4 regions of the Streptomyces sp. NPDC048353 genome follow, and region 1 is predicted to be linked to each of the others. Evidence: riboswitches for the same ligand, from Rfam matches in the RefSeq annotation. Region 1 holds a riboswitch; each other region holds the start of a gene.
What was found. A riboswitch is a leader RNA that binds a small molecule or an ion and turns the genes downstream of it on or off. The one in region 1 is predicted to bind cobalamin.
Positions count from the first base shown of each region.

Region 1 (6,824 bases):
GCCCGCCCGCCGTCCGGCGCGGCCCCCGCGCGGGACGCCGACGTCTACGCGGGCACGTACGCGAGCGACTACTACGGCCGGGCGGAGGTCGTCGCCGGCGCCGACGGCGCCCTGACGCTCCGTCTGGGGCCGAAGCCCCTGACGTACCGCCTCACCCACTACGACGGCGACACGTTCAGCTTCCCCACCACCGGCGAGAACGCCGTCGGGCTCACCGGGGTCACCTTCACCCCGGACGGGTCGTCCTTCACCGTCGAGTACCTGGACACGGAGGGGCTGGGCACCTTCACCCGTAGCGGCGCGGAGTCCAGGTGATCGTCCGGCCGTCGCCGCGCTCCACCGCCCGGGTCTGCGAGGAGCCGACGAGCAGCAGGGTGCGCATGTCGACCTCCGAGGGCTCCAGCGTCTTCAGGGTCACCACCCGCACCGACTGCCCGGGGCCGCCGACGTCCCGCGCCACGACCACCGGCGTCTCCGGCGAACGGAGTTCCAGCAGCAGCTCCCGGGCGGCCGCCACCTGGTGCGTACGGGACTTCGACCCCGGGTTGTAGAGCGCCAGCACCAGGTCCGCCTCCGCCGCGGCGCGCAGCCGGCCGGCGATCACGTCCCACGGCTTGAGGCGGTCGGAGAGGGAGATCGTGGCGTAGTCGTGGCCGAGCGGGGCACCGGCCGCCGCGGCGGCCGCGTTGGCGGCGGTCACCCCCGGCAGGACGCGCACGGGCACGTCGGCGTACCGCTCCTCGGACGCCACCTCCAGGACCGCCGTCGCCATGGCGAAGACGCCCGGGTCGCCGCCCGAGACGACCGCGACCCGCCGGCCGCGCCGGGCCAGGTCCAGGGCGAACTCGGCCCGCTCGGACTCGACCTTGTTGTCGGAGCCGTGGCGCCGCTGACCGGGCCGCAGGGCCGGCACCCGGTCCAGGTAGGTGGTGTAGCCGACCAGGTCGTCGGCGTTGACCAGGGCACCGCGGGACTCCGGCGTCAGCCACGGCGCGCCCGCCGGGCCGGTGCCGACGACGACGACCTCGCCGCGCTCCCGGGCCTCGGGCGCCACCGCGTCGATACGGGAGGGCAGCACGGCCACCGAGAAGTACGGCACCGTCGCCGCATCCACCCCGGCCAGTGCCTCGGTCCGCTCGCCGGCCATGAACGCCCGCTCCACATAGCGCGCGTCGTCCAGCCGCCCGGCCCGCTCCAGAGCGCGCCGCACGGTCGGGAACGTCCGGCCCAGCTTCATCACGACCGCCGAGTCGGTGCCCGCGAGCCGGGCCGTCAGCTCGTCCTCCGGCAGCGTGCCGGGGATGATCGTCAGGACCTCCTCGGCCTCGCACAGCGGCTCCCCCAGCCGCGCGGCGGCCGCGCTCACCGAGGTCACACCGGGGATGACGGTCGTGTCGTAGCGGTGCGCGAGACGCTTGTGCATGTGCTGGTACGAGCCGTAGAAGAGCGGGTCGCCCTCGGCGAGGACGGCGACCGTGCGGCCCGCGTCCAGATGGGCGGCGAGCCGGGCCGCCGCCTCCTCGTAGAAGTCGTCCAGCGCGCCCCGGTAGCCACCGGGGTGGTCGGTGGTCTCCACCGTGAGCGGGTACATCAGCCGCTCCTCGACGTGGTCCTCGCGGATGTGCGCGGCGGCGATGGAGCGGGCGATGGACCGGCCGTGGCGGGCCGAGTGGTAGGCGATCACGTCGGCGGCCTCGATGGCCTTCACGGCGGCGACGGTCATCAGGTCCGGGTCGCCGGGGCCGAGGCCGACTCCGTACAGGGTGCCGCTCATGCCTGGATCTCCGCCTCGGTCGCGATCGCGTTGACGGCGGCGGCCGCCATGGCGCTGCCGCCACGCCGCCCCCGGACGACGAGGTAGTCGAGGCCGAGCTCCCGGCCCCGCTCCGCCAGGGCGTCCTTGGACTCGGCGGCGCCGATGAAGCCGACCGGTATGCCGAGGACGGCCGCCGGGCGGCCGGCGCCCCGCTCGATCATCTCCAGGAGGCGGAAGAGCGCGGTGGGGGCGTTGCCGATGGCGACGACCGAGCCTTCGAGGCGGTCGCGCCACAGCTCCAGGGCGGCGGCGCTGCGGGTCGTGCCGAGTTCGGCGGCGAGGGCGGGTACCGAGGGGTCGGAGAGGGTGCAGACGACGTCGTTGCCGGCGGGCAGCCGTTTGCGGGTCACCCCGCTGGCGACCATCTGCGCGTCGCAGAGGATCGGCGCGCCGGCGCGCAGGGCGGCGCGGGCGCGGGAGACGACCTCGGGCGAGTGGGCGAGGTCCCGGACGAGGTCGACCATGCCGCAGGCGTGGATCATCCGGACCGCGACCTGGCCGACGTCGGCGGGCAGACCCGCGAGATCCGCTTCGGCGCGGATCGTGGCAAAGGACTGGCGGTAGATCTCCGCGCCGTCCTTCTCGTAGTCGAACATCGTGTTGCTCTCGCTCATCTCGTGGTGGGTGTACGGGCTGTCGCCACAGCGGCCGCCAGTTGCGTTCGGGGGGTGGGGACGCCGTCGACCTCGTACGTACCGTCGCCGGTGGCGACCACGTCCACCCAGCTCCCCTTCGGATGGCCGCAGCGCCGTGCGCAGCCGGAGAAGTGGACGGGCAGCCGGCGGGGCGGGGGGCCGCCGTCGTGGCCGGGGGTGGCGTCCGCCCGGACGTCGGCGAGGGACCGGGCGCAGCCGGGCCGTCCGGTGCAGGCGCCGACGCCGAGCCAGGGGGAGTCGTCGCGGGTGATCAGTCCGGCGTCGCCGAGGGCGTCCCGCCGCGCCTCGGCGGCCGTACGGTCGGCGAGGCCGGTCACGACGGCGCCGCGCCACGGGGTGAGCCGCAGTTCGCCGCCCTCGCCAGGGGCGAGGGCGCGCAACTGGGCGGAGGTGAGGCGGCCGAGCGGTACGGCGACGGAGACCGCGTGCCGGCCGGTCGCCGGGTGGGCGAGCACGCCGGGGAGCGGGCCCTGCCCGCTCGGATCCGGGCACGCGCCCGGGGTGTCCGGTGCGGCCGGGACGCCCGCGCGGGCCAGCGCGCCCGCGAGGTCCGGCCGGACGGTCCCGGGCAGCTCGTGGACGCGCCAGGCCCCCGTCCCGGCCGTACGGGCGGCGGCGAGGAATGCGTCGGCGGCCGCGAGGGCGGCGCGCGGCGCGTCGGCGGCCGCGACCCGGAACACCTGGCGACCGACCCGCAGGAGCGCGCCGCCCGCGCGCTCCGGGGCGTCCCCGTGCTCCGGGTCGTCCGCGTGCTTCGGGCCGTGTCCGTGCTTAGGGTCGTCCGTGTGCTCCGGGCCGTGTCCGTGCTCCGGCGGAGCGGGCGGGCGGACGGCCCCGGCCGTCGCAGCGACCCCCGGCGCCCCCGCCCCCGTTGAGAACAACGTCACATCCGCGCCCAGCCCGCCGACGTCCCCCCGCCCGTCGTCGAAGGCGAAGAGGAAACGGCCGGAAAGCGCTGCCGTCCACGCCCGCGCGCAGAGCAGCGCGTCCAGCTCGCGCGCCCACAACCGCGCGTCCCCGCAACCGTTTCCGTCGATCCCCGCCAGCGGCGAGGCCACGATGTTCCGGACGCGTTCGTGGGTGGCGGAGGGCAGCAGTCCGGCCGGGGCGAGCAGCCCCGCGAGGTCGGCCCCGCAGCCCTCGCCGAGGCCGCGCAGCTCCACGTTGCCCCGCGAGGTGACGCTGATCCGCCCGTCGCCCAGCTCCTCCGCCGCCACGGCCAGGGACTCGACCTGACGTACTGTCAACGCGCCTGCGGGCAGCCGCAGTCGGGCCAGGTGCCCGTCGTCGGCGGGGTGCAGGCGCAGCGCCCCCGGGCAGGCGTCGCCACGGTCCCGTATGACGGGTTCGCCCTGGTTGGGCGTGGTGGGTGGGGTGGGCGGCATGGCGGCGAGCATACCCACGTGGTCGCGGGCGACCCTTCGGGCCGCCGCGGGCAGGATCTACTATGCAGACGGCATGGGGTCCCAGGACCCCGGGGAGGAAGCCCGGTGAGAATCCGGCGCGGTCCCGCCACTGTGAGCCCGCCCCGGGAACGGGGGCCGGGTGAGTCAGGAACTCCCGCCGTCCACACGACCACCCGGGGCGCGGACAACCCCGAGGAAGGCCTGCGCTCGCATGCGAATTCTGTTGCTGTCGCACTCCGACACCGACCTGCTCAGCGCCCGCGCGGCCGGCGGTCCGGTCGGGTACCGGTTCGCCAACCCCTCCCGCCTCGCCCCCGGGGACCTTCCCGGGCTGCTCGACGGCGCCGACCTCGTCGTCGTCCGCCTCCTCGGCGGCCTGCGCGCCTGGGAGGACGGCCTGCAGACGCTGCGGGCGACGGAGAAGCCGCTGGTCGTGCTCTCCGGCGAACAGGCCCCGGACGCCCAGCTGATGGAGAGCTCCACGGTCCCCGTCGGCGTCGCCACCGAGGCCCACGCCTACCTCGCGCACGGCGGCCCGGCCAACCTGGAGCAGCTCGCCCGGTTCCTCTCCGACACCGTGCTGCTCACCGGCCACGGTTTCGAGGCCCCGGCCGCCGCCCCCACCTGGGGCCCCCTGGAGCGCGAGCCGAGGCGGACCGACGGCCCGACGGTCGCCGTGCTCTACTACCGCGCCCACCACATGAGCGGGAACACCGCCTTCGTCGACTCCCTCTGCGAGGCGATCGAGGACGCCGGCGCCCGCGCGCTGCCGCTGTACGTCGCCTCGCTGCGGGCCCCCGAGCCCGAGCTGATCGAGACGCTCAGGGGCGCCGACGCGATCGTCACCACCGTCCTCGCGGCGGGCGGCACCAAGCCCGCCGAGGCGCAGGCCGGCGGAGATGAGGAGGCGTGGGACGCGGGGGCGCTCGCCGCCCTCGACGTACCGATCCTGCAGGCGCTCTGCCTCACCGGTTCGCGCGCCGCCTGGGAGGAGAACGACGAGGGGCTCTCGCCGCTGGACGCCGCCAGCCAGGTCGCGGTGCCCGAGTTCGACGGCCGGCTGATCACCGTCCCGTTCTCCTTCAAGGAGATCGACGAGGACGGCCTCCCGGCCTATGTCGCGGACACCGAGCGCGCCGCCCGCGTCGCCGGGATCGCCGTGCGCCACGCCCGCCTGCGGCACATCCCGAACGCCGTGAAGAAGCTCGCCCTGGTCCTCTCCGCGTACCCGACGAAGCACTCCCGGATCGGCAACGCGGTCGGCCTCGACACCCCCGCCTCCGCCGTCGCGCTCCTGCGCCGCCTGCGCGAGGAGGGGTACGACTTCGGCCCCGTCGAGGAGATCCCGGGCCTGGTCTCCGGCGACGGCGACGAGCTGATCTACGCCCTGATCGAGGCCGGCGGCCACGACCAGGACTGGCTGACCGAGGAGCAGCTGGCTCGCAACCCGGTCCGCATCCCGGCGGCCGACTACAAGCGCTGGTACGCCACCCTCCCCGAGGAGCTGCGCCGCCACGTCGAGGAGCACTGGGGCCCGGCGCCCGGCGAGATGTTCCTCGACCGGTCGCGGAACCCGGAGGGCGACATCGTCCTCGCCGCCCTGCGGCGCGGGAACCTGCTGATCCTCATCCAGCCGCCGCGCGGCTTCGGCGAGAACCCGATCGCGATCTACCACGACCCCGATCTCCCGCCGTCCCACCACTACCTGGCCGCCTACCGCTGGATCGCGGCGCGCGCCGAGGACGGCGGTTTCGGCGCGGACGCCATGGTCCACCTCGGCAAGCACGGCAACCTGGAGTGGCTGCCCGGCAAGAACGCCGGCCTGTCCGCCGCGTGCGGCCCGGACGCGGCGCTCGGCGACCTGCCGCTGATCTATCCCTTCCTGGTCAACGACCCGGGCGAGGGCACCCAGGCCAAGCGGCGCGTGCACGCCACGCTCGTCGACCACCTGGTGCCGCCGATGGCCCGCGCCGACTCCTACGGCGACATCGCGCGCCTGGAGCAGCTCCTGGACGAGTACGCGCAGATCTCCTCCATGGACCCCTCGAAGCTGCCGGCGATCCGCGCGCAGATCTGGACGCTGATCCAGGCCGCCAAGCTCGACCACGACCTGGGGATGGAGGACCGGCCCGAGGACGACGGCTTCGACGACTTCCTGCTGCACGTCGACGGCTGGCTCTGCGAGGTCAAGGACGCGCAGATCAGGGACGGTCTGCACGTGCTCGGCGGAGCGCCGACGGGCGAGGCACGGGTCAACCTCGTGCTGTCGATCCTGCGCGCCCGGCAGATCTGGGGCGGTACGCAGGCCCTGCCCGGCCTCCGGGAGGCCCTGGGCCTCGACGAGTCGGCGGCGACCCTGCGCACGGCGGACGAGGCGGAGGAGAAGGCCCGGCAGCTGGTCGAGGCGCTGGAGGCCGCGGACTGGTCCGTGAACGCCGTCGCGGAGATCGCGAGCGCCCACGGCCCGGAGGTGGCGGACGTCCTGCGCTTCGCCTGCGAGCAGGTGGTGCCCCGCCTGGCGTCCACCACCGACGAACTCGGTCACGCCGTCCACGCGTTGAACGGCGGCTTCGTGCCGGCCGGTCCTTCGGGCTCGCCGCTGCGCGGCCTGGTCAACGTCCTGCCGACCGGCCGCAACTTCTACTCCGTCGACCCGAAGGCCGTCCCCTCCCGCCTCGCGTGGGAGACGGGTCAGGCGCTCGCCGACTCCCTCCTGGAGCGCTACCGCACCGACAACGGCGACTGGCCGACCTCCGTGGGCCTCTCCCTGTGGGGCACCAGCGCGATGCGCACGGCCGGCGACGACGTGGCCGAGGCGCTGGCCCTGCTCGGCGTCCGCCCGCTGTGGGACGAGGCGTCCCGGCGGGTCAACGGCCTGGAGGCGATCCCGCTCGCCGAGCTTGGCCGCCCCCGCGTCGACGTCACCCTGCGCATCTCGGGCTTCTT
Region 1 is NZ_JBVJGU010000005.1:402,395-409,218, forward strand. Features, by position in the region: gene ACZ6RC_RS20475 (serine hydrolase) at 1-315, shown strand, start outside; gene cobJ (precorrin-3B C(17)-methyltransferase) at 287-1,774, opposite strand; gene ACZ6RC_RS20485 (precorrin-8X methylmutase) at 1,771-2,430, opposite strand; gene ACZ6RC_RS20490 (cobalamin biosynthesis protein CobG) at 2,427-3,869, opposite strand; cobalamin riboswitch at 3,913-4,051, shown strand; gene cobN (cobaltochelatase subunit CobN) at 4,090-6,824, shown strand, end outside.

Region 2 (6,824 bases), on a different contig from region 1:
TCATGAGGTGATCTTCTCCTTGAGGTCGAGGACGCAGTCGCCGCAGATACCCGCGCCCGGAACGCGGTAGTAGAGGCAGCAGCTGCGGCGTTGGAAGGCGAGCGGCCCGGCGGGAGTGGCGCGATGCGCGCCGGCCCCGGCCAGTGGAGGGCTGTCCAGCAGTGCGCGGACGAGGGGGACGACGGGAACGAGAGGGTGCGGCGCTCGGGCGAGCAGGACGCGGTGGGCTCCGATCAGCGCCGAGGCGGCGTTGCCGCGCAGAGTGTGCGGGGACACTCCGTACGCCCGCCGTACCGTTTCGGCCCACGGGACCAGATTCCGGAGGACTACGGTGTGGTGCAGGGCCGGACGCGGTTCCCGGTCCACCTCCCCGAGGTCGGGAAGCCACAGGTCGAGGGGGCCGGAGGACGGCACGCGCCACCACAGCCGGTCCGGCCCCAGGTCGGGGACGCGGCCGGTGAACGCGGCGCAGGCCAGGGCGATCGACCAGAGCCGTGAGGCGGTGCCCAGGTGCAGGGTGGACGCGGCCACCCTGAGCTGGTCGGCGCCCAGCCGACCGGAGAGGGTCCGTACGCACTCCTCCACCACGCCCGGGACGGCGTACAGGTCGGTCATCGGCCGGAAACCGTCGGCCCCGGAGCGAGGACCGGTACTCCCGGCCCCGGGGCGAGGACCGGTGGTCACCGCGAAGTAGGGGCCGATCGTGGAGATCCGCGCCAGGACGGCGGGGGTGAGGGCCGCGGTCACCATGCCCGTACCGCTCGTGTCAGCTCGCGGAAGCCGCACGCCTGGACCGTCTGGCCGTCCGGTCCGGTGAGGGTGAGCCGGTCTGCTCCGTCCCACCTCACTCTCCTGTCGCCGTTCGGGTCGCCCGGGGCCGCCACGGCCAGCCCCTCCCGTGCCAGGGCGCGTTCGAGGAGCGGGAGCACTTCGGCCGGCGCGTCCACCGTCACGACGGTGCGTGTGGTGCGGCGCAGGCCGAAGGTGCCCGAGACCGGGTCGAAGGCGAGGTGGTCGGCGTCGAAGGCGGCGGCGACGGCGCCGTTGAGGATCAGGTCCTCGGGCGCCCCGGCGTGCACGCGGGAGTCGCGGTCGACGAGCCAGACCGCGTCGGCCACCCGCAGCGCCAGCTCCAGGTCGTGGGTGCTGACCACGACGGTCAGGCCCTTGTCCCGGGCCAGGTCGCGCAGCAGAACGGTGAGGGCGACACGTGAGGGGACGTCCAGGAACGCGGTCGGCTCGTCCAAGAGCACCACCTCGGGTTCCTGGGCGAGAGCGCGGGCGGTCAGCACGCGTTGACGCTCGCCGTCGGAGAGCTCGGCGGCCGGCCGGTCCGCCAGATGCCGCGCGCCCACCGCCTTCAGCGACCACTCGACGGCCGCGTGGTCCACGGCCGTGAGACGGCCGGTGAAACCGGTGTGCGGGTGCCGGCCGAGCCCGGCCAGTTCCCGTACGGACAGCAGCCCGGCGTCCACCCGGTCGGTCAGGACGACCGCCAGCCGGCGGGCGAGAGTGGTCGGCGGCTGGTGCGCCAGGTCCGCCCCGCCGATGCGGATCCGGCCGTCCAGTGGGGGCAGGAGCCCGCACAGGGTGCGCAACAGGGTTGATTTTCCTGCGCCGTTGGGTCCGAGGAGCACGGTCAGCTCGCCGGCCCGCGCCTCCAGGTCGAGCCCCGACAGCACGGCCCGGCTCGCTCCGCGCCCGCGCGGCGACCGGGTCCGGTAGCCGATGCCGAGGCCCTGGGTGGTGAGACCGCCGGGGCGGTCCGGTCTGCCGACCGTGTCCTTGACGGGTTCGGTCATCGTGTCGGTCACGAGGCCACTCCTTGTACGCCGCGACGGCTGCGGATCAGGAACGCGATGACGACAGGGGCGCCGAACAGCGAGGTGACGGCGCTGAGCGGCAGCACGGAGTCCGTGCCGGGCGGCTGACTCAGCAACGCGCACGCCAGTGCGAGGAACGCACCCGCGAGCATCGACGCCGGCATGAGCGCCCGGTGGTCCGAGGTCCCCAGCGCCACCCGCGTCAGATGCGGGACGGCCAGGCCGAGGAACGCGACGGGGCCGCAGAACGCGGTGGCCGCGCCCGCCAGCAGCGAGGTGCCGGCCAGCGCCAGATTGCGGCTGCGTCGCACGTTCAGGCCCATGGTGCGGGCGTAGTCCTCGCCGAGCAGCAGGGCGTTGAGTCGTTTCGCGGTCAGCAGCGCCGCCAGCAGTCCCGCGCCGATGACGGGCAGCATGACCTGGAGGTCGGGCCAGGTCGTGGCGCTGAAGCTGCCCAGGCCCCACATGACGAACTGCTGGGCGCGCTCGGGCCGGGCGTAGACGAGCATCACCCCGACGACCGCGGTCGCCGCCGAACCGATCATGACGCCGATGACGAGGAGGGTGACGGCCGACTTCACCCATCGCGAGAGGAGCAGGACGAGCGCCATCACGGCGGCGGCGCCGAGCGAGGCGGCGATGACGACGCCCACGCGTCCCAGACCGGCCAGGTTGCCGGTGAAGCTGCCGGCGGCGCCGCCGGTGCCGACCACCACGGCGGCGACGCCGATGCTGGCGCCCGAACTCACCCCGAGGGAGAACGGATCGGCCAGCGCGTTGCGGAACAGCGTCTGCATCTGCACGCCCGCCACGGCGAGGGCGGCACCGGCGGCGGTGGCGGTCAGCGCTCGCGGCAGCCGGACCTCTTCCACGATGACGGTCCACCGCGGGTCGGCGGCGGTGCCGCCGAACAGGATCCGCACCACCTCCCCGGTCGGCACCGGGTGGGAGCCGGTCGCGAGGGTGAGGACGAACAGGGCGGCGGTACCGGCGACGAGGGCGAGGACGACGGCGAGGCGCCGCCGCGCCGGTCGGATCGTCGGCGTGGTGTCCGGGGCGGCGGCCGTCGCGGCGGTCAGGTGCGTCGTCACGCCTTGGGCACCAGCTGGTAGAAGGTGAAGGTGTGGCCCTTCGCCCGGTCCGGGTGCATCAGCGCGAAGAGGTCGGCCAGGACCAGGTCCGGGCGCAGCACACCGCGCTCGAAGTAGTCGTTGCCGCCGCCGGGGCCGACCGCCTTGGTGTTCGTCCAGACCGCACCGCCGGTGAGGGCCTTCAGCTGCCCGTACCGGCTGTCGGCCTTCGCGGCGTCGGCGGTGGACTTCCATTGCTGGTCGGCGATCCAGACCGGGGCCCGGCCGCCCTTGGCGTACACGCCCTCGAAGTTCAGCTGGAGGCCGCCGGTGCCCCGCTCGCCCGCCCACGGATAGGTGCCGCCCGCGTCCTTGATCAGCCGGGCGGCGTAGCTGCCGCCGGCGGGCATGGACCAGGTGCCCTGGTACATCGTTCCGGGCAGCACCTCGACGGGCCTGCCCGCCGCGACGGCCTGCGCACCCTTGGCCGCGACCTTCCGGTAGTCGCCCTCGATGGTGTCGAACACCTCACCGGCGCGCTGCTCCGCCCCGGTGAGCGCGGCCATGGCCTTGACCCACTCGGCTCGGCCGAGCGGACTCGGCTCCAGCCATTCGGCGTTGGCGACGACGGCGATGCCGGCCTGCCGCAGCTTGGGGTACTGCGGGTCGTCGGTGCCCTGGGTCATCAGGACGTCCGGCTTGGCGCCGATGACGGCTTCGGCGTCGAGGGTGCGGTCCTTGGCGTACTCGACGACCTCGCCCGCCCGCACCCGCTCGAGCACCTCGGCGGAGGAGATCGCCACGGCGCTCGCGACACCGGTGAGCACGTCCAGGGTGCCGGTCTCGGTGAGCAGCGGCAGATGGGTGGTGGAGGCGGAGTACAGGCTCTTGACGGGGACGGTGACCTGCTGTGCGGACGCCAGCTCACCGGTCAGCTCCGGCTTCGGCGCACCGCACTTGACCAGGACGTACGACGCGGGCTTGCCCTTGGGGAAGGGCTCCTTGACAGTGAGGACCTGGTAGCTCTTCTCGTACCGGAGCGTGAAGTTCTCGGCGTGCTTCACCATGGACTTGACCGGGAAGTAGTCCTTGGCCGGGTCGAAGTCCTCGATACAGCCCTTCCCGGCGGCTGCCGCTTTGGCATCGGCGGGCGGGCCGGAGGCGCCGCCGCACGCGGTGAGTGTGAGGGCCGCGGCCAGGAAGACCGCTGCGGCAGCCTGACGGCGACCGGGCACAAGGGGCCTTACGGACGACAAAGTTGACTCCTGAGGGCATGCGTGGGCAGGGCACACCGGCATGGCGGTGCGCCTGATACGGCGTGCGGGAAGAAACCGCTGAGGGAGGAGGTCGTCAGGACCTGGGGGATCGAGCCCGTGCGGCACGCCGGGCAGGCCGGCTCCGGAGGAGCACAGGCAGCGCGGAACTGCCCTCACACATACGCAGGCACACGAGTGCCACCGCCTCTCCTGGGGAAATCCGCCCCGTACATCGAGGTGCGACGGCGTGAGTCTCCTGACTCGGGATCACAGCTTCTCCGGCCTTCCCACCCCTGATGGGGCGGTGGCCATGGGCGGAGTCGCTCCCCCTACACAGTGGCGGTACCGTGCCGGAATCACACCGGCTTCCTCGTTCCGCCGTCGCTTGTTCGGCGAAAGCATCGCAGAACCGGCCACGCCTCGCCAGACCAACCTCTGTGCGATCAGCCACAACCGGGAGTGCAGCCATCATGACAAGGAGTGTTCATCCGGTGCAGCCTGCGGCGACCGCTTCACTTCGCTCGACCCTCGCCCCTGGGCAGGACGCCGTTGGCAGTGGGGGGTCGCCCCACCCCACTGTCTGCGTGCCGGCACTGCTGACGAGGCGTAAGCGGATTCACCGCTCACCGGCTCATATCGGGCCCAGGACCTCGCCGGGTACGGCTTCCAGCTCGAGGGTCTCGAGCACAGTGAGCAGTTGCCGTTCCTCGTAGCGGAAGTGGTTCTCCATGATCGCGGCGATGCCTTCGAGGTGCTGGTCGAGCTCCTCGGGCGGCGCGGCCCGGTCGACCGCGGCGCGGAGGCCGTTGAGCAGGTAGGCGATCATCGAGTGGTCCTGCTCAAGGGAGCGCAGTACCGGGCGCAGCTGGGGGTGCGCTGCCGCGATGGCGGGGAACAGGGTGCGGTCTTCGCCCTGGTGGTGGGCGTCGAGAGCCGTGCAGAAGCCGTGGCAGTACAGCAGCAGTTCGCGGGTGGCCGCTTCACCGGGGGTGCCGTCGGCGAGGGAGGCGCGGGTCACGGACAGCGCTTCCCGCAATCGGTGGTGCACCTGACGGAGTTCTTGGCTCCAGGCGACGAGCCTGGTCGTCTCGCGCTCAGACACGCGAGAGCGAAGGGTGGGACGAGTACATCGTCGACCTCCTTCGGTCCGGCGCCTCCATGCCTGACACGGTCTGCCACCGGCACGCGACGCTCCCCGTACGGTACCGCACCCGGGCACGGGACGTTACGGCTCGGCGTGAACTGTCCGCCTAGGCGCGCCTGCAGTCCTTGGCGTCGGGTGTCACGGGTTGGGGCCGCGTCCGTTGCGGATGATCGCGGTGCGGCTCGCTGTCGCTGATCCTGCGGTTTTTCACTGCGGTCCCCGAGGGCACGGCCCCCGAGGGCACCCTCGCGACGTGGCGATCGAGTAAGCACACGTGCGGCGTGTGACGTCGAGCGTCTCTTCACCTTCTGCTCCAGTGAGTGAGTGCAACGAACACGAGTCATGAAGGAAGCCGGCGGCTCCCGGGTCAAGCGCGCCTGCGGGGAGGGGCCGCGGTGAGTGGTGGTGGGACGGTCGCACGGTGGCTGTTTCCCGACGGGCACCTCTACGAGCGGTTCGTTCCGTCACTGCTTGTGCTGACGTTTGTCAGCGGTCTGGTGGACGCGGCCAGCTTCCTCGGGCTGGGGCGGGTGTTCGTGGCCAACATGACGGGCAATGTGGTCTTCCTGGGCTTCGCCTTGTCAGGAGTGGCCGGGTTGTCGGCGGCGGCGTCGGCGGTGGCGCTGGCAGGGTTCCTGGCCGGGGCGGCGGCGGGTGGTGCGTGGCGGCGGAAGACCGAGCCTGGAGCGCTGTTCGCTTCGCTGGTCGTGTTTCAGGCCCTGTTGGCCGGGCTCGCGTTTGCCGGTCAGGCAGCCGGCTGGGGACGGTACGCGGTCCTGGTGCCGTTGGCCTGCGGGATGGGGCTGCAGAACGCCGTCGTGCACCGTCTGGGCGTGCCGGACCTGGCCACCACCGTGATGACGCGGACCCTGACCGGACTCGCGGTGGACCGACCTGGGCCCGGCAGCATGCGGCGGGCGGCGTCGGTGGTCGTGCTGGCCGCCGGGGCGCTCGCGGGCGGTCTCGTGCACGCCCACCATGGGGTGGAGGGTGTTCTCGTAGTGGTCCTGGTACTGCTGATCGGCGTTGTCGTGGCCGCCCGTCCCCGGAGCGCTGCGGGCCGTGTATGAGGACGTGGCCCCCCACGTCTCACAGATCTGCGGGCGACTGGACGAGGTCGAGGGCTCCGACCCGCTTACCGCCCTGCGGTTGTTCTGCGCGCTGGATGCTGTCAGGAAGAGCGACTGCACCTCTCGCCGAGCCGGGGCCGGGCCGCCCGGGCAGCCGCGCGAGCATTGCTGCGAGCGGCGATCCTCGCTTGGCGCGCGAGGGCGCCAGGCGAGGAGGGTATGCAGCACTGGCCGGAGTCGGCCCGGGTGGAGTTATCGGAGCAGGTGTCGACCTTCGTGCCGCTCACACGCTTCCGCGTAGCGGCGGCACCTAGTTCCACGGATCGGTGAACGAACGGCCGAGGACCGGCTTGGCGATGAAGAAGTTCACGTGCCCGATGGCGAACGCCTCGTAATGCTCGGCTGCGGCGCGGGCGTTCAGCGGGTCCAGTTCCTCGGCGCGGTGCTCCAGCGCCGGTACG
Region 2 is NZ_JBVJGU010000003.1:159,728-166,551, forward strand. Features, by position in the region: gene ACZ6RC_RS11200 (DUF7676 family protein) at 1-4, opposite strand, end outside; gene ACZ6RC_RS11205 ((2Fe-2S)-binding protein) at 1-750, opposite strand; gene ACZ6RC_RS11210 (ABC transporter ATP-binding protein) at 744-1,814, opposite strand; gene ACZ6RC_RS11215 (iron chelate uptake ABC transporter family permease subunit) at 1,811-2,914, opposite strand; gene ACZ6RC_RS11220 (ABC transporter substrate-binding protein) at 2,911-4,128, opposite strand; cobalamin riboswitch at 4,377-4,567, opposite strand; gene ACZ6RC_RS11225 (hemerythrin domain-containing protein) at 4,781-5,251, opposite strand; gene ACZ6RC_RS11230 (YoaK family protein) at 5,689-6,363, shown strand; gene ACZ6RC_RS11235 (hypothetical protein) at 6,674-6,824, opposite strand, start outside.
Region 2: linked by a shared signal. The riboswitch ahead of ACZ6RC_RS11220 (ABC transporter substrate-binding protein) and the one ahead of cobN (cobaltochelatase subunit CobN) in region 1 are both predicted to bind cobalamin.

Region 3 (6,824 bases), on a different contig from region 1:
CGGCGGGCGCGGCGGTCAGCAGCGGGGCCGCGACGGCTGCGGCGGGGGCGGCCAGAGCCGCGCCGAGCAGGGAACGGCGGCTGGGAGTAGGGCGGTTCATGCGCGATCCTCCGGATCGGGTAGGGCGGGGCAGCGGCGGGGGGCGGGGCGGCGGACCGTGACGGCCCGGGCCCCGGCGCGGGGCGGCGTCATCGCCAGGCGACCGAGACGCCGTCGAGGTCGATCCAGGTGACGGCGTTGTCGCCGGTGGCGCCGTACGCCCAGAGCGCGCCGTGGACGTCCGCCTCGATCCGGCAGACGCAGCGGCCGTAGTAGTTGTTGCGCGGCACGTTCTGGCGGACCGGACGGGTGGGTCGCAGCCGGTGCGGCAGGGTGGCGACCCTGCTGTCGGCGGTCAGGCCGGGAGAACACGTCAGGGTGCCGCGCATCTGGAGGTAGGTGGTCCCGGCGAGCGCGATCAGCCGCCCGCGCGGGCGCTCGGCGCCCGGGGTGACGCCCGCTTCCAGGGCGAGGTCCTCCCAGTCCGACAGCACCTGGATCCCGTCCACGGCGGGCTTCGTCGGATACCAGCCGATCGTGACGTCGCGCGCGAACTCGCTGCCGGGCGTGGTGTTGCTGAATCCGAAGAGCAGCCGGGTCTCCCGCGTCGCCGGGTCGACCTCGACGGCCAGCCCCTCGGGCTCCCGCCGCGTAAGGCCGTCGGCGCCGGTGACGACCTGCCGGTCGAGCCTGAGCCCCGTCGTCCACGAGTAGGACGTGAGGAAGGTGATGCCCGGGAACTCGCTGGGTACGGTCGGGTCCTCGCCCTTGTCGTACGGCGCCCACTGGTAGACGTACAGGACGTCCCCGAGGCTCGCGAAGCCCTGGAAGGTGAGCTTCGGCTCCAGCGGGTACGGCGACGGCACGGCGGGGGTGACGTCCTCCCCGTCGGGCACGACGAACGTCGGGCCGGCCGGCGTCCAGTCGCCGGTGGCGGCACCGGCCGTGGCGTACCGGGTGAAGTGCCGGTCGCCGCCCTTGTGGTACATCACCGTCAGCAGGCCGTGCACCGGGTCGGTCGAGGGGCCGGTGCCGGAGGTGCTGCCGGGAGCGGTGAACTTCCGCTCCGCCGGGATGGTGGCGCCGTCGAGTACCTCCCCGTCGGCGAACCGGAACCGCGTGATCGCCTTGCCGAAGGTGGTGCCGCCGCCGGTGACGTGGAGCGGCCCGACCTCCGTCCAGACGTAGCTGTCGGCGCCGACCGGCTCCACGCCCATGGCGAGGCCGTGGCCGAAGCCCTTCAGCTGCATCGCCCCCGTGCGCACGCCGGTCCGCCGGTCGATGCGGTTGAGGTACATGTTGCCGGCCGGGGCCGTGGCCGAGCTCTCGACCTGGAGCACGAAGACGTGCCCGTTGACGGTGTCCGTCGCGATCGCCTGCGGCGCCGGGTTCTTCACCAGGTCGACGGTCTGGATCAGTCTGCCGGTCGGACCGGACAGATCGATGCCGTTGGTGTCTGTGTAAGCCATGTTCCCTCCCCTGGGTCCTCCCCGGACCCATGCCCGTCATGATCACACGCGTGTGCGAGTCGAGGGTCCGGGGGGCGCGGCCGCGAAGGGGAGCCATCCCGAGGCAGGGGCGGGATCAGGCGTTGCGGGGCGGGCTGTACGAGGTCAGGCGGTGCGGGATCAGGCGGTGCGGGTGAGCCGCCACACGTTGTCCACCCGCGTGCCCCGGCGGCCGTCGGGCGCGGTGAGGGCGCGTTCCACGCCCTCCAGCGTGTCCACCCGCCAGGGGTGCGGCAGGGCGAGCGCCGCGAGGACGCCGTCGAGGGTGGGGAAGTCCGCGTCGAACGGGTACTCGTGCTTCTCCATCCAGGACGGCCACGCGGCGTGCATGGCGATGAGGAGCGTGCCGCCCGGGGCGACCGCGGCGGCGGCCGACCTGAGCACCCCGTCCTGGTCGAGCGGGACGGGCGACTGCAGGAACTGGGCGCTCACCAGGTCGAAGCCGCCCTCGGGGAAGGTCACTCCGAGGTCGTGCCGCTCGAACGCGGTCCGGTCGGCGCAGCCGGCCTCCGCCGCGTGGGCGGCCGCCCGTTCCAGGGCGGTCGCGGAGATGTCCACGCCGGTCACGCGCCACCCGCGCGAGGCCAGCCACAGGACGTCGCCGCCCTCGCCGCAGCCCAGGTCCAGGGCCGTGCCCGGTGTCAGATCGGCGGCCTCCCGCACGAGGAGCGGGTTCGGTTCGCCGCTCCAGACACGGTCGCTCGTGCGGTAGCGCTCTTCCCAGAACTCGGCGGGATCGGTGGGCTTCGGGGTCGGCATCGAGGCTCCTTCGGGACGACTGCGCGGTGCCGGCGGCACCTGGGTCCAGACTCGCCACGGCCCGCCGGGGCGTCAAAGATGCTTGCCGTTTCGGCAACAAGGGGGCGCGGGGCCGAGAGGGCGTCCTTTTGCGCCGGAGGCGCGGAACCGTAGGATCACCTGGTCATCACCGCGACGGGAGACAGGAAGCCGGTGCGAAACCGGCACGGTCCCGCCACTGTGACCGGGGAGTGCACCCGTCGAGACGCCACTGCGCGCACCGCGTGGGAAGGCTGGGGTGTACGCCGATCCGGGAGTCAGGAAACTGGCCTGTCGCGGGCCCGATCCGAGGAGCGCGGACTCCCCAGGAGGCTTTTCGTGTACCCCAGTACGTCCCGCATGCCCCGCACGCGCAGCATGCCCCGTCGCCGCCCCGTGCGCGCCGCCGCCCTGGCCCTCGCCCTGTCGGGGGTCCTGCTCACCGGCTGCGGCGCCTCCCCTCAGAGCGGCACCGCCCGGGAGGGCGGCGGCGCGAAGCCCGGTGCGTCAGCCGAGGGTTTCCCCCTCACCGTCGAGAACTGCGGCACGCGCACCACGTACGACAAGCCGCCCTCCCGGGTGGTGACCATCCATCAGCACCCGGCCGAGCTGATGCTGGCCCTCGGTCTGAAGGACCGGATCGTCGGCACGGCCTTCCCCGACTCGGCCGTACTGCCCGCCTTCCGCGAGGACTTCGCGGCGATCCCGGAGCTGGCGAAGAAGGAGCCGTCCTTCGAGTCGGTCCTCGACGCGGAACCGGACTTCGTGTACGGCGGCTACGCCAGCGCGTTCGCCGAGAAGGAGGGCCGCTCCCGCAAGGCGTTCGCCGACGCCGGGATCGACACCTACCTCAACCGCGAGTACTGCGGGAAGAAGAAGGTGGCGATGACGGACACGTACGACGAGATCCGCGCCATCGGCTCCCTCTTCGGCGTCGAGGAGCGTGCCGACGCGCTGGTGGCCGACCTTCAGGGGCGCGTGGCGAAGACCGCGGCGACGGTGAAGGGGGCTCCCGCCCTCCCCGTCTTCGTGTACGACAGCGGCGACAAGTCGGCGTTCACCGCAGGAGGCAAGAGCCTCGGCACCGAGGTCATCCGCCTCGCCGGCGGCACCAACGTCTTCGCCGACCTCGACGACGTCTTCGGTGACGTCTCGTGGGAGCAGGTCGTCGCCCGTAAGCCGGAGGTCATCGCCATCTACGACTACGCGGGTGCGGGGAACGTCGAGCAGAAGAAGAAGTTCCTGCTGGCGCAGCCGGCCCTCGCCGACGTGCCGGCCGTGAAGAACAAGCGCTTCGTGGTGCTGCCGCTGACGGCGACGCTGGTCGGTGTCCGCGCGCCGTACGCGGTCGAGGACCTCGCCCGCGGGCTGCACCCCGAGCGCTTCCAGTGACGGCACCGGCGAAAGCCGTGTCCGCCGCTCCCCCCGCCGGCTCCTCCGCCCGTCCCGCGGGCGCCTCCCGCGCGGCCGGTCCGGGCCGCCGCGCCTTCGCCCTCACCCTGGTCGTCCTCGGCGTGCTGCTCCTGGCGTCGATGACGGCGGGCATGGCCATCGGCTCGGTGCCGGTGCCCCCCGGCCAGGTGTGGGGCATCGTGACGCACGCGCTGACCGGAGACGGTTCCGAGCCCGCCTGGTCGCAGGCGCGGGAGACGATCGTGCTCGACGTGCGGGCGCCGCGGGTGCTGCTGGGCGCGGTGACGGGCGCCGGGCTCGCGGCGGTGGGCGCCGCGATGCAGGCGCTGGTACGCAACCCGCTCGCGGAGCCGTACCTGCTGGGCGTCTCCTCGGGCGCCTCCCTGGGCGCCGTCGCGGTGATCGTCTTCGGGGTGAGCCTCTTCGGGCCGGTGTCCCTGTCGGTCGCCGCGTTCGCCGGCGCCCTGCTGACGCTGCTGCTCGTCTACACGACGGCCCGGTCCGGCGGCCGCATCACCTCGGTGCGGCTGGTGCTGTCGGGCGTGGCGTTCGCCTCCGTCCTCACGGCGGTCATGGACGTCCTGCTGCTGACCAGCGACCGGGGCAACGAGGCCCGGGCGGTCCTTGCCTGGACCCTCGGGGGCCTCGGCGGTGTCCAGTGGGCCACCCTGTGGCTGCCCGGCGCGGCGCTCGCGCTCGGCGTCGCGGTCCTGCTGACCCAGGCCCGTTCGCTCAATCTGCTGCTCGCCGGCGAGGAGGCGGCCTCGACGATGGGGCTCGACGTCGCCCGGTTCCGGGCGCGGACCTTCGTCCTGCTCTCGCTGGTCACCGGAGTTCTGGTGGCGGCCGCCGGGCCGATCGGGTTCGTGGGGCTGATGATGCCGCACACCGTGCGGCTCTTCGTCGGCGGCGACCACCGCCGGGTGCTGCCGACGGCCGCGCTGGGCGGGGCGGTGTTCCTGATCTGGGCCGACATCGCGGCGCGTACGGTCGCCGCACCCATGGAGATCCCGGTCGGGGTCCTCACGGCGCTGTGCGGGGGGCCGTTCTTCCTGTGGCTGATGCGGCGGGACGCCCGGCGCACGGCCGACCGGGGAGCGGCATGACGGCCACCGAACTCACCGTCGAGGGCGTCACGCTCACGGCGGGCGCGCACCGGCTCGTCCGGGACGTCTCCCTGACCGCCCGGTCCGGTGAGGTGATCGGCCTCGTCGGGCCCAACGGCAGCGGCAAGTCCAGCCTTCTGCGGGCCGTCTACCGCGTGCTGCGTCCCCGGGCGGGCAGCGTCCGGGTGGACGGCGCCGACGTGTGGTCCGTGCCGGTCCGCCGGCTCGCCCGCACGCTGGCCGCCGTGGTGCAGGAGACGGGCGCGGACTTCGACCTGACCGTGCGGGACGTGGTCGCGATGGGACGCACCCCGCACAAGCGGCTCTTCGACGGCGACACCGGCGAGGACACGCTGATCATCGAGTCCGCGCTGGCGTGGGTGGACGCCGAGGCGCTGGCCGACCGTCCCTTCGACCACCTGTCGGGCGGCGAACGCCAGCGTGTGCTCATCGCCCGCGCGCTGGCCCAGCAGCCCGCCCTGCTGGTCCTCGACGAGCCGACCAACCACCTGGACGTCCGGCACCAGTTGGACGTCCTGGGTCTGGTGCGCCGGCTGCCGGCCACGGTCCTGGTCGCCCTCCACGACCTGAACCTCGCCGCCTTCTACTGCGACCGCCTCTACGTCCTGCGCGACGGCGAGGTCGTGGTCACCGGCCCGCCCGGTGAGGTGCTCACGCCCGCCCTGCTGCGGGAGGTGTACGGGGTGACGGCGGAGGTCGCCGTCCACCCGCGTACGGGCGCGCCCCAGGTGACCTTCCTGCCGGGCGAACCCACGGGCGCCGCCGCCCGCGAGAGCGTGGAGCGCACCCCCTAGAGACGCGGTCCGGCCCGCCTCCGCCGGGAGGCGGGGGCGGGCCGGAGACGGTCCACGGGTGCCGGCGGTGGTGCCGGCGGGCTACTCCCGGTCGGTGGCGCGGCGGCGCCACCAGACCAGCGCGCCTCCCACGGCCGCGAGTGCGGCGGCGAGTCCGGCGATCAGGCCGACGGGGGCGCCGGAGCCGGTGTCGGCGAGGTCACCGTCCGGGTCCTGCGGTGCGGCGGTGCCGCCGGTGCCCGGGGTCGACGGAGCCGGAGCGGACGGTTCCTCGGTCGGCGTGCCGGGATCGCTCGGGGTCGGCGTGGGCGTCGGGGTCGGGTCCTCGCCGCCTCCGCCGGAGGCCTTGGCCGCGGTGTTCCCGCCGAGGAACAGCGTCTCCTCGCTCTCGGCGTCGTCCGTCATCGTCGCGAGGGACGTCCTCGTCGTCCGCGGCAGATGCTTGTGCCTGGCTTGGAAGCGGATCGGGGTGACGTTCTGCTTCGGCGCCTTGGAGAAGTCGACGCCGCCGACGCCCTGCTGGTAGACCTTGCCGCCGTAGGCGAGTTCGAACCACTCGATGCCCTCGGTCAGGGTCTTCTTGTAGCGGTTGTAGACGTCCATCTTGGACCAGTCGGCGTTCTCGCCGCGCAGCGGCCACTTGGCCACGTCGTTGCTGTCGATGATCTTCCGGTAGTCGGTGGGCCGCTGCGCGTCCTGCTGACGGATCCACTCGGCGGCCACCCGGGAGGCGTAGACGCGGCGCAGGTCGGCGTATTTCGGGTCGTTGTTGACCCGCCGTTCGACCTCGCTCATGACCACACGGTTGACGGTGGCCTGGGCCGCCTTCTGCTCGGCCTTGGTCAGGTCGCACTTCTGGGCGCCGGGCGGAGTCCACTTGGTCTCCTGCCACTCGGCCTTGGCGGCGAGCGGGGCGTCCAGGATGTAGATGCCGCCGTCCTGCTCGCGGACCTGGGCGGGCTTCGGTTCGATCCACATCCGGGTGTACGGGAAGCACGGCATGCCTTCGCGGCGCGGCGCGGTGTCCCAGTACTGCCGGGCCTCGGGGCGCTTCTCGGGGTTGAGCGCGGCGGCGAAGTCGTGCTTCATGATCAGGTCGGCCTCCAGCAGGACGCGACCGGCGTCCGTGGCGGCGAACGCGTCGTCCATGACCCGCTCGGGCTCGT
Region 3 is NZ_JBVJGU010000004.1:750,474-757,297, reverse strand. Features, by position in the region: gene ACZ6RC_RS18490 (hypothetical protein) at 1-100, opposite strand, end outside; gene ACZ6RC_RS18485 (hypothetical protein) at 189-1,508, opposite strand; gene ACZ6RC_RS18480 (class I SAM-dependent methyltransferase) at 1,668-2,306, opposite strand; cobalamin riboswitch at 2,452-2,633, shown strand; gene ACZ6RC_RS18475 (ABC transporter substrate-binding protein) at 2,664-3,716, shown strand; gene ACZ6RC_RS18470 (FecCD family ABC transporter permease) at 3,734-4,843, shown strand; gene ACZ6RC_RS18465 (ABC transporter ATP-binding protein) at 4,840-5,658, shown strand; gene ACZ6RC_RS18460 (hypothetical protein) at 5,740-6,824, opposite strand, start outside.
Region 3: linked by a shared signal. The riboswitch ahead of ACZ6RC_RS18475 (ABC transporter substrate-binding protein) and the one ahead of cobN (cobaltochelatase subunit CobN) in region 1 are both predicted to bind cobalamin.

Region 4 (6,824 bases), on a different contig from region 1:
ACCGCCGCGCCACCGAGGACGAGGACGGCCGCTCCACCGGCGGCGATCCCGAGGGCGGGCCCGCCGTCGTTCCCCGCGCCGCCGTCGGCGGCGGTGGCCGAGGACGTCGGGCCGGTCCGTTCGGGCTTCGCGGTCCCGGCCGTCTCCGAGCCGGTCCCGGAGGACGTCGGCGTCCCGGCGACCTGCTCGCCGCAGCCCTTCGCGGGGTAGCCCTCGATCCCGCAGAGCATCGCCGCGCTGTCGTACCGCAGCGGCTTCGCCACCGCCGCCAGCGCCTCCGCGCCCGTCGCGTCCTCGTGGAGCCGCGCGCAGCCGGTCTTGAGCGCCGGGTCCGGGGGCGTCTCGCCCCCGGGGGCGTCGGCCGCGGTGCCGAAGTCGACGACGACCGCGATCCGCTTGGTGTCCGGCTTCTCCTCCGTACCGGCGCAGATCCGCGCGAAGTCGGCGGCCGCGGACGGCCGGGTGGCGTCCTTCGTGTCCTGGCTGACCGCGAAGCGGAAGCCGATCGCCGCGCCGTCGGCGGGCCGCGCGCTCGCCGGGCCGAGGGTGGCGTACGTCCACCGGCCGGCGCCGTCGCCTTCCCAGAAGGACCAGTAGCGGTATCCGGTCCCGGCGTGGGCGGGGGTGGCGACGGACGCGGCCAGGACGGCGACCGCCGCGGCCGTGACGGCCGCGGCGGCGGAGGAGCGCCGGGACCTCACTTCTTGCGGCCGCTCAGCAGGAAGCCGATGCCTACGCCGACCACCGTGCCGATGCCGACGATCCACCAGATGTTGAAGGAGCCGGAGTCCCCGTCCTCCGCGGCCTTCCGGTCGTCCGCGGAGGCGGACGGCGAGGACTGCGGCGCCGGGCCGGTGGCGGCGAGCTGCGCGAGGAGGTCGGCCGAGCCGAAGGCACGCGGGTCGGCGCCCATCGCGTTGGCGGCGAAGACCAGCTGGGCGTAGGCGGCCGGGCCGTTCTCCTTGGCCCAGGCGGCGGAGTTCTTCTCCAGCCAGGTCAGCGCCCCGGTGGCCTGCTCGGTGGCGCCGGTCGCGGCGAGCGCGACGACGGCGTCGGCGGTGTTGCCGTAGTCCGGGAGCGGGGCCGACTCGGCGGCGCCCGGCATCGGCGGCGTGTTCAGGTGCCCGGTCTTCGCCAGCGCGCCGGCCAGGTAGGAGGCGCCGTTGCGGGCGGCCCGCTCGACCGTCTGCCGGGGCTGGCCGACGCAGGCGGGGGCCTGGGCGGGCTTCACGCCGCGGGCGGTGACGCCCTTGCCGAGCCCGGCGAGCGTGGCGGCCGCGGTGGCGTCGGCGTTCGCGAGGAGCTTGCCGGCCTTGTCCGGCTGGTAGGCGAAGGCGCCCGGGCCGTCCTTGTCGGTGCAGGGGAGGGCGAAGCCGAGCAGCGCGTCGTACGGCGTCTTCCCGTCGGCGGACTCGACCTCGCCCGGCTTCTCGCCGAGGGCGGCGAGGGCGCCGATCACGATCGAGGTGGAGTTGGCGTCACTGGGGCTGCCGGGGTTGTAGCCCCAGCCGCCGTCCTTGTTCTGCACGCCCTTCAGCCAGCCCGCGCCCGCGGTGGCGGCCTTGGCGAGGGCCTCGGGGTCGGCGCTGTCGCGCTTGACGCCGGAGAGCGCCTGCACGGCGACGGCGGTGGCGTTGGTGTCCAGCATGGTGGCCGGGGCGCACGGCTTGGTGGGGTCGGGGCGGTACGAGGAGAAGGCGCCGCTGTCGCACTGCTGCCGCTGGAGCCAGCTCACGGCCTGCTCGGCGGGCTGGACGCCGTTGGTCCGCTGGGCGATGAAGGCGAGCGACTGGCGCCAGACGCCGTCGTACGTCGGGTCCTTCGTGCCGTACAGCCCGGAGGGGATCGCGGGAGCCGGGGTCGGGGAGGGCGCGGCGGACGCGACGGCAGCCGTTCCGGTGCAGAGCAGCGCGGCGGCTGCGAACGCGGCGGCGCCGCGGCGGACGGTGGTCATGGGTGCTGGCCTCTCCTGCGGCCGAGGACCGGCACGCGCAAGGGCACCAGGCTCGGCTCCGTATTCCTCGACGGTGCCGGCGTTCACGTCCCGGGCGGGGCATTCCGACTCACCACGCGGGGTGGCTCACGGTTGCGGGTCAGTGCCGGATTTCCACCGGCTTCCCCCCGTACGGGCATGATGACGACGGGCCCACTCTACCGGCCCGTAGCGGGGGCGGCCGGGGAGTGCGAGGTGCCTCACACCGGGGGCGGGGCCGGCGCCCGCGGTCCGGCCCCGTCGGCGACGCGCCCGTGCCCGGGCCGGCCCCCGCGGAGCGCCCCGGCCCCCGCCCCCGCCCTGTCCCCCCGCCGCGCCCGTCGGCGTGCCCCCGTCCGCCCCGGCCCGTCGGCGTGCCGCCTCAGACGGCGACGTACGCCACCGGGTCCGAGCCGGGCACCGGTTCCGCGCGGCCCAGCTTCACCAGCCGCCGCAGATGCGCCTCGGCCTCGCTGACCGCGATGGTCCGGGAGCCGTAGGGGATCTGCTCCCAGGGGCGGTTCCACTCCATCCGCTCGGCGAGCTGCCACGGGGTGAGGGGGGCGGCGAGCAGGCCGAGGAGGCCGGTCAGCCGCTCCTCGTGGTGGACGAGGAGTTCGCGGACCCGACCGGCCGCGTCGGAGAAGGCGTACTGGTGGGCCGGGAGCACCTCGGCGACGCCGAGGCGGCCGATCCGCTCCAGCGAGTCGAGGTAGTCGCCGAGGGGGTCGGTGACGGTGTCGTCGTCCGGGTCCTCGTAGAGGCCGATGTGCGGCGAGATCCCGGGGAGCAGGTGGTCACCGGAGAAGAGACGGCCGTGGCCGGGCAACCCCGCCGGGTGGGCCTCCTCCAGGTGCAGGCAGACGTGGCCGGGGGTGTGGCCCGGGGTCCAGACGGCGCGCAGCCGCCGCCCGGCGAGGTCCAGGAGCTCGCCGGGGACGATCTCGCGGTCGGGCAGGGCCGAGCGCAGCCCGGGCAGGGTCCGCATCCGGCCGCTCCCGCGGGCGGCGAGGAGCGGAGCGGTGTGCTCCTCGGGGGCGCCGACGGCGGCGAGTTTGCGGGCGAGGTAGTCGAGCCAGACCTCGGGCTCCGACTCGCGGGTGCGGCGGACGACGGCGGTGTCGGCGGCGTGCATCGCGATCCACGCGCCGGACGCCTCCCGTACCCGGCCGGACAGGCCGTGGTGGTCGGGGTGGTGGTGGGTGATGACGACGCCGTGGACGTCCCCCACGGAGGTGCCCAGGGCGGCGAGCCCGGCGGCCAGTTCGTCCCAGGAGGCGGGGTCGTCCCAGCCGGTGTCGATCAGGACGGGGCCGCGGTCCGTGTCGACGACGTGGACCAGGGTGTGGCCGAGCGGGTTGTCCGGGATGGGGACGCGGAGGGACCAGACGCCTCCGCCGTGCTCGGTCACCTGGCTCATGGGCCCTCATCTCTCCGCGGCTTGCGCCGCGACGGCACGGCATCCGACGGCATCCGTTCGAGCATTGCCCATCATAAGTAGAACTGGTATCAGTTCTGAAACACAGTCAGATAACGTCGCGGGTTCCGGGAGGCAGTCGGTCATGACCGAGCTTGTGGAGCACGGAAGGCTTTTCGTCGGCGGGCGGTTGACCGATCCCCTGGGCAGCGAGGTCATCGAGGTGATCTCGCCCCACACCGAGGAGGTCGTCGGCCGCGTGCCGCACGCCTCGCGGGCCGATGTCGACCGGGCCGTCGCCGCCGCCCGGGAGGCCTTCGACCACGGCCCCTGGCCCCGGGCGACGCTGGAGGAGCGGATCGAGGTCGTCACCCGGATCAAGGACGCCATCGCCGTACGCCACGAGGAGATCGCCCGCTCGATCAGCGCGCAGAACGGCTCCCCGTACTCCTGGAGCGTGCTCGCCCAGGCGCTCGGCGCGATGATGGTGTGGGACTCCGCGATCACCGTCGCCCGGGAGTTCACCTACGAGTCGCGGCGCGCCGGGGTCCTCGGGCCGATCATGGTGCGGCGTGAACCGGTGGGCGTGGTCGCGGCCGTGGTGCCGTGGAACGTCCCGCAGTTCACGGCGGCGGCGAAGCTCGGCCCGGCGCTGCTGGCCGGCTGCACGGTGGTCCTGAAGCCGTCGCCGGAATCCCCCCTCGACTCGTACATCCTGGGCGAGATCGCGGCCGAGGCCGGACTCCCCGACGGGGTCCTGAGCATCCTGCCGGCCGACCGCGAGGTCAGCGAGTACCTGGTCGGGCACCCCGGGGTCGACAAGGTCTCCTTCACCGGGTCGGTCGCGGCCGGAAAGCGCGTGATGGAGGTCGCCTCCCGCAACCTCACCCGCGTCACCCTCGAACTGGGCGGCAAGTCGGCCGCCGTCATCCTGCCCGACGCCGACGTGGCGACCGCCGTCGCCGGGATCGTCCCGGCGGCCTGGATGAACAACGGCCAGGCGTGCGTCGCCCAGACCCGGATCCTCGCGCCGCGCAACCGCTACGACGAGATCGCCGAGGCGCTCGCCGCCGCCGCGGGCGCGCTGGTGGTGGGCGACCCGCTCGATCCGGCCACCCAGGTCGGCCCGCTCGTCGCCCGCCGTCAGCAGCAGCGTTCCCTCGACTACATCGGCATCGGCCAGGAGGAGGGCGCCAAGGTCCTCGCGGGCGGCGGCCGCCCCGCCGGCCTGGAGCGCGGCTGGTACGTCGAGCCGACGCTCTTCGGCGACGTCGACAACTCCATGCGCATCGCGCGTGAGGAGATCTTCGGGCCGGTCATCTGCCTCCTGCCGTACGGCGACGAGGAGGAGGCGCTCCGGATCGCCGACGACTCCGACTACGGCCTCAGCGGCAGCGTCTGGACCGGGGACGTGGAGCACGGCATCGACTTCGCCCGGCGGGTGCGGACCGGCACCTTCAACGTGAACACCTTCAGCCTCGACATGCTCGGCCCGTTCGGGGGCTACAAGAACTCCGGCCTGGGCCGGGAGTTCGGGCCCGAGGGCTTCGGCGAGTACCTGGAGCACAAGATGATCCACCTGCCGGCCGGGTACGAGGGGCCGGGTGGGGCGTGATGGGCGACCGCTGGCACGTCGAGGTCGACCGGGGGGTGTGCATCGGCTCCGGCATGTGCGTGAACCACGCGCCGGACGGTTTCCGGCTGGACTCGGCCCGTCAGTCGCATCCGACGCGCCCGGAGGCGGACGCGAACGAGGGCGTGCTCGCGGCGGCCGAGGGCTGCCCGGTGGAGGCGATCCTGATCACGCTCCTCGACGGCGGGGAACCGGTCTTTCCGCCCGAGGAGTAGCCGGCGGGCGACGGGGAGCGGCCCGGCGGCCCGGCGTCCGGACGCGGTGGCCGACGGGCGGCCTTGGCGGCTCCGAGCCCCGGACACGACTTACGCGGTGGATCCGGCCCGTCCGCGCGGGCGCGCCGTCGTGGGCGCGGCCGGGCCGCCGGGGACGGTCAGGTCGATCAGCCGGCAGACCGTCTCGATGTCGATCTTCACCTGGGCGATCGAGGCGCGCCCCGACAGCCAGGTGATCAGCGCGGAGTGCCAGGTGTGCTCGATGACCCGGACCGCCGAGAGCTGTTCCGGAGTCGGGTGCTCCAGCTCCATCGCGTCCAGGATGATCGCCGTCGTCAGCCGCGACACCGTGTCCACCTCCGGGCTCACGCTCCGGTCCGCGAACGTCAGTGCCCGCACCATCGCGTCCGCGAGCTGCGGCTCCCGCTGGAGCGCCCGGAACGCGCGCATCAGCGTCTCCGCCACCCGCTCCGCCGAGCTGTCGCCCGCCGGGGGCCGCTTCCGCAGGGTCGTGTGCATGTGCTGGAGCTGGTCCTGCATGGTCGCGACCAGCAGGTGGATCTTGGAAGGGAAGTAGCGGTACAGCGTGCCCAGGGCCACCCCGGCGGCCTCGGCGACCTCGCGCATCTGCACGGCGTCGAACCCGCCCCGCCCGGCCAGCTGCGCGCTGGCGTGCAGGATGCGCCGGCGGCGCGCCTCCTGGCGCTCTGTCAGGGGCGGCGAGGCGGGTCTGTCTTCCGCGGTCATGGAGTCCCGTTCCGTGCGGTGGGGAGCGACAGTATGGCGGGGGTTCCGCCGTGGCGCGAATCACCTGATCCGGTTCCTACAGCGGGGGCTACCTGCCGGTAGATTCAGTGCACCTTGAACGATCAAGAGCGATCAAGTCTGTAACTTGTTCTAGATTAGCGCGAGCGGTTACGCTCCGGCGAAACGTACGCTCGAAGGGGGCAGCGAGTGACCGCTGAGGCCATAGAGTCAGGCCCCCGCCAGGGCGTCACCGACGAGGGCGACCGTCCGCTGCGGATCGCTCTGCTCACGTACAAGGGCAACCCGTTCTGCGGAGGCCAGGGCGTCTACGTCCGCCACCTCTCTCGCGAACTCGCCCGGCTGGGCCACAGCGTGGAGGTCATCGGCTCGCAGCCGTACCCCGTCCTGGACGAGGGGCTGCCCGGGCTCACCCTCACCGAGCTGGCGAGCCTGGACCTGTACCGCTCGCCGGACCCCTTCCGCACGCCCGGACGCGACGAGTACCGGGACTGGATCGACGCCCTCGAGGTCGCCACCATGTGGACCGGCGGCTTCCCCGAGCCGCTCACGTTCTCCCTGCGGGCCCGGCGCATGCTCGCCGCCCGGCGCGGCGACTTCGACGTCGTCCACGACAACCAGACCCTCGGCTACGGACTCCTCGGCGGCCCGGGCGCGATCGGCGCACCGCTCGTCACCACGATCCACCACCCCATCACCGTCGACCGGCGGCTCGACCTCGACGCCGCCGCCGACTGGAAGCGGCGCGCCTCCGTCCGCCGCTGGTACGGCTTCACCCGGATGCAGAAGCGGGTCGCCCGCCGGCTGCCGTCCGTGCTGACC
Region 4 is NZ_JBVJGU010000001.1:682,840-689,663, forward strand. Features, by position in the region: gene ACZ6RC_RS03040 (SCO2322 family protein) at 1-701, opposite strand, end outside; gene ACZ6RC_RS03045 (prenyltransferase/squalene oxidase repeat-containing protein) at 698-1,954, opposite strand; cobalamin riboswitch at 1,996-2,120, opposite strand; gene ACZ6RC_RS03050 (MBL fold metallo-hydrolase) at 2,355-3,392, opposite strand; gene ACZ6RC_RS03055 (aldehyde dehydrogenase) at 3,535-5,004, shown strand; gene ACZ6RC_RS03060 (ferredoxin) at 5,004-5,237, shown strand; gene ACZ6RC_RS03065 (TetR family transcriptional regulator) at 5,328-5,984, opposite strand; gene ACZ6RC_RS03070 (glycosyltransferase family 4 protein) at 6,192-6,824, shown strand, end outside.
Region 4: linked by a shared signal. The riboswitch ahead of ACZ6RC_RS03045 (prenyltransferase/squalene oxidase repeat-containing protein) and the one ahead of cobN (cobaltochelatase subunit CobN) in region 1 are both predicted to bind cobalamin.